DNA from 2 places in the Lysinibacillus sp. DFXJR4 genome. Region 2 is predicted to be linked to the other one. Evidence: predicted binding sites of a transcription regulator. Region 2 holds the regulator's gene; the other holds the start of a gene.
What was found. The regulator Rex, encoded in region 2, represses fermentation and respiration genes when NADH is low (regulators of the CRP and FNR family bind a similar motif). The targets are predictions, from matches to a motif close to TTGTGAAATATTTCACAA.
Positions count from the first base shown of each region.

Region 1: a site for Rex is predicted at 1,224-1,241, ahead of AC2CGN_RS20015 (cytochrome ubiquinol oxidase subunit I). Genes of this name have one in related genera too.

Region 1 covers NZ_JBXUNW010000014.1:32,809-35,288, forward strand. Annotated here, with positions in the region: gene AC2CGN_RS20010 (diacylglycerol kinase) at 1-884, shown strand, start outside; gene AC2CGN_RS20015 (cytochrome ubiquinol oxidase subunit I) at 1,492-2,480, shown strand, end outside.
Region 2 covers NZ_JBXUNW010000017.1:92,917-95,396, forward strand. Annotated here, with positions in the region: gene tatC (twin-arginine translocase subunit TatC) at 1-649, opposite strand, end outside; gene AC2CGN_RS21830 (twin-arginine translocase TatA/TatE family subunit) at 666-851, opposite strand; gene AC2CGN_RS21835 (redox-sensing transcriptional repressor Rex) at 1,017-1,652, opposite strand; gene abc-f (ribosomal protection-like ABC-F family protein) at 1,898-2,480, shown strand, end outside.

The sequences.
Region 1 (2,480 bases), on a different contig from region 2:
GAGAGGTATTTAAAAAGCATCTACCAGAAGTATTGGAAAAACTAGAGGTAGCAGGCTATGAGACATCTTGTCATGCAACAACTTGTGAAGGCGATGCAACCATTGCGGCAAAAAATGCAGTAGAACGTGGCTTTGATATCATTATTGCAGTTGGTGGGGATGGCACATTAAATGAAGTTGTTTCAGGTGTGAGCCCATTCGAAAAACGTCCAAAAGTTGGTTTAATTCCGATGGGCACAACAAATGACTTTGCCCGTGCAGTGCATATACCCCGAAATATTGAAGATGCTGTCGATATTATTATAAAGGGTGATACGTTGCCAGTGGATGTAGGTTTATTAAATGGGGAACGCTATTTCATCAATATTGCTGCTGGTGGTCGCATTACCGAGTTAACCTACGAAGTACCAAGCAAAATGAAAACAATGCTCGGGCAGCTAGCTTATTACTTAAAAGCAGTAGAAATGATTCCATCCCTCAAGGCTTCTCACATGCGTATTGAATATGATGGTGAGGTTTTCGATGGCGATGCAATGATGTTTTTATGTGGTTTAACAAATTCAGTGGGTGGCTTTGAAAAGCTTGCACCAGACGCAAGCATCAATGATGGATACTTTACGTTATTAGTATTGAAAAAAGTAAGCCTCCCTGAATTTATTCAGCTAGCCGCAATGGCTTTAAGAGGCGAGCATTTAAATGATGATCGAGTAATTTATAAAAAAGCTAGTGTGGTAAAAGTGACAACAGAAGATGAAATACATCTAAACCTAGATGGCGAATATGGTGGAGATGCACCTGCCACGTTTGAAAATCTAAAACGCCATATTGAAATTTTTGTACCACTTGCAGATATTCGTGAGGAAGATCGTATTTTAATTGAATAAATAAACCAAGGAGCTTTCTTGTGCTTAATCCAGTGCAAGAAAGCTTTTCTTTTGATTTTAAGTGTGATTGATTAATTGGAGGCTCAATTTGGATATTCTTCGCTCAATGGTGAAAGAAAGAGCTTAACAAGAGTACTGGACCGTTTAATAGTGAGAGCAAGCTTAAAAAGAGATGATCCTGCCCGATAGTCAAAGGAAAACGTTCAAAAAACCATGCTATTCATTAACGGATTTAAATTACTTAAGTTTCAATTTTTCATCTAATTATGGTTCTGAAAAACCGCTCAATAATTTAGTGTTAATTCCCATAAATGGGTTAAAATTCATGGTGATCATTGATTGTGAATGAATTAAGAAAAATGTTTGGCAAATGTGCGTATATTACTTGAACAAAATTTGAAACCTTTATAATAGGCTGAAATTTCGGTCCGTTTTAAAGGTTTTTTTCGTTGTAATAGTGGAAAATGGGGGTATAGCTAAGGGAAAGGAAGTGTTGCCTTTGTATAAGTCACAGGAAAGAAAGCTCATTTGGCTAAGCTTCGGTGTTGCAATTATCATGCTACTTTCCATTCTAGGAAGAATATTTGGAAGTTAGGGGGGCAATGAGATGATTAATGAATCAGCAGTCTTTTGGAGTAGAGCATTAACAGAGCTAACATTATCGTTCCATATTATTTATGCAACGATTGGTGTGGGTGTCCCGTTAATGATTATGATTGCTCAATGGACTGGGTACAAAAAGAACGACGAGCATTATATTTTAATGGCAAGACGCTGGGCACGTGGTTTTGTTATTACTGTGGCAGTCGGTGTAGTAACAGGGACTGCAATTGGCTTACAGTTATCTTTATTATGGCCAAACTTTATGCAGCTTGCTGGCCAAACAATTGCGCTACCACTCTTTATGGAAACGTTTGCATTTTTCTTTGAAGCCATCTTCTTGGGAATTTATTTGTACACATGGGATCGCTTTGATAGTCAGAAAAAGCACATGTTGCTACTAATTCCTGTAGCTGTTGGTGCATCTATGTCCGCTGTGTTTATTACGATTGTCAACGCATTTATGAACGCACCACAGGGCTTTGATATTGTAGATGGGCAGCTAGTGAATATCCAACCATTTTTAGCAATGTTTAATCCAGCAATGCCAACAAAGGTAGCTCATGTTCTTGTGACAGCCTATATGACATCAGCATTTGTCTTAGCAGCAATTGCAGGATACCGTATGCTTCGAGGTTCTAAGCATGTGTACCATAAAAAATCATTATTATTACTGATGAAGATTGGCCTGATTTTCTCTATTGCAGCCGCAATTATCGGAGATTTTTCAGGAAAGTACTTAGCAGAATATCAGCCAGAAAAATTAGCAGCAGCTGAATGGCATTTTGAAACAGAAGATAAAGCTTCCCTTATACTTTTTGGTGTGTTAGATGGTGAGGAAGTGAAATATGCCATAAAGGTTCCATATGCCCTTAGTATTTTGGCTTATAATAATCCAACTGCAGAGGTCATTGGCTTAGACCAATTTGCAGAGGAAGACCGTCCCCCTCTGTATATTCACTATCTCTTTAATATTATGGTGTTTATCGGCATGTT
Region 2 (2,480 bases):
CTGAAACCATTAAATGTGAAGCCAGCTCAGGTGGAGCGATTATGGCAGCACATACAAACAAACCAAAATAGGAATACTTTCTAAAACGAACTAGTATTTCAGGTGATAGCATTCCGATACGTGAAAAGAATAGGACTACTACCGGCAATTGGAAAAGGAAACCAAATGGTATTGTAAGTCTAAATAAAAATGAAAAATACTCCTTTATGCCAATTGTCGGCAGTACCTCTAATTCATTCGATAAACTCATCATAAATTTTAGGACATAAGGAAAGAAGTAAAAGAAAGAAAAGGACAACCCTGCTAAAAACAATAAAAACGAATACGGAATATACTTTAAGGTTGCTTTTCGTTCTATGTCCCTTAGTCCTGGACTTATAAATGCCCACATTTGGTACATCAATATCGGCGAAGAAACAATAAATGATATTAAAAAAATAACTTGGATATAAATTGAAAGTGGTGTCACTACATCAAATGAATGGAGCTCTATATTATAGGATTCCCCAGTAATTTGAAGATATTTAACAATTGGCTTTGCAACAAAAAAGCCTGCAATCATAGCAAGAACAAAGAAAACGGCAACAATGAAAAGCCGCTTTCTTAATTCTTCTATATGTTCAATAACAGTTAGATCTTTTGGATTCATTCCTCAACATCCTAACTTACTTATCTAGTTCTTTCTTTTTCTTATCATCATCTTCATCGTCGGCTAAACCTTTAGTAGCATTTTTGAATTCACGTAGTGTTGAACCAAATGCTTTACCAAGCTCTGGTAATTTCTTAGGGCCAAAAATTAGTAACGCGACAACTCCGATAATAATGAGGCTCATTGGACCTATTGGACCCATTTCAGCCACCTCCTCTTTATATCCATCATTTTAACGCATATTTCGCCATTTTGCTAACTAATTATATGTGAAAGTTTTTCGTCACTCTTATAGATTACTTCTTATTTTATTTCATATTTCTATTTGACAGAAACTGTGAACTATACTTGGAATTATGTATTATTTTCACTCTTCCTGATTACGAATTAAATAAATAAGTGCCTGTAATTCGACAGACAAATCTATTGTTAAGAGTTGCATTTTATCTGGGACAGTAATGCGCTCTGGGGTAAAATTTAAGATACCCTTAGCATTCATGGCCGCTAGACGATCAGCCATCTTTTGTGCTGAGCGTGGTGAAACTGTTAAAATGGCTAGTTCAGCGCCATATTCTGCATATTTTTCCTCCAATAGATCAGGGTGAAAAACAGGGATATTACTAATCATTTTGCCATCCTTTGGAGCTTTAGAATCGAATGCTACAACGATATGTGTATTATGGTTCTTTTGAAAATTATATTTTAATAGAGCACTACCTAAATTCCCTACACCGATTAACGCTACTTTTGTCGTTTCATGTTGATCCAGCGTCTGGCTAAAAAATTTTAATAAATGTTGAACATCATAGCCATATCCTTTTTTCCCAAGTGCACCAAAATAAGAAAAATCACGGCGAATGGTTGCTGAATCTATTTTCATCGCCTCACTTAGCTCCTTCGATGAAATTCGTTCCATGCCTTCGTGCGCAAAGTTTTGGATAAAACGATAGTAAAGAGGAAGTCTTTTAGTAGTGGCTTGTGGAATTTTTAATTCTTGTTTCAAAATTTTTCCTCCTTGTATGTATCAAAATTCGCCTAAACATATTTTAAATGATACATGCTTATTGAACTACTTACAAAGTTTATTATTTCTAATTGGAGAATTTCCCTTTAGTTAATGGCGCCATTTACGCCACTAACTAAAAGGAAATCGTTTCAATCTTACATGACAGCTCGGAATAAGTAAAGCATCGACATTGCAAGCACATCGTTCATCCATTACACTAAGAAAGAATTGAGGTGTCAAGAATGATTGTTTTACAGGTCAATCAACTATATAAATCCTTCCTTGCAGATGAAATATTAAGTGGCGTTAAGTTAGAAGTTCAACATCGTGATCGCGTTGCATTAGTAGGACGAAATGGCGCAGGTAAGTCTACTCTACTAAAAATAATTGCTGGTCAAATGTCATATGATGCGGGCGATATTATTATTCCTAAGGGCATACAAATCGGCTATTTAGAGCAGCACGCTGGATTAAACTCAACCTTGTCGATTTGGGATGAAATGCTAACCATTTTTGAACCGCTTTTGGCACAAGAAAAGACCCTTCGCTCACTAGAACAACAAATGGCTGATCCAGCAGTTTATGAAGATACTATTTTATATGCCAAAATAATGTCTGAGTACGATCAATTACAGCATAATTTTAAGGATGCAGGTGGCTATCAATATGAATCTGATATCCGTTCAGTGCTTCATGGCATGCAGTTTTATCCTGAGGATTACGAAAAATCCATTCGCTCATTATCAGGGGGACAACGAACTCGTTTAGCACTTGCTAAGCTTCTCTTAAGTAAACCAGATCTTTTAATACTAGATGAGCCTACTA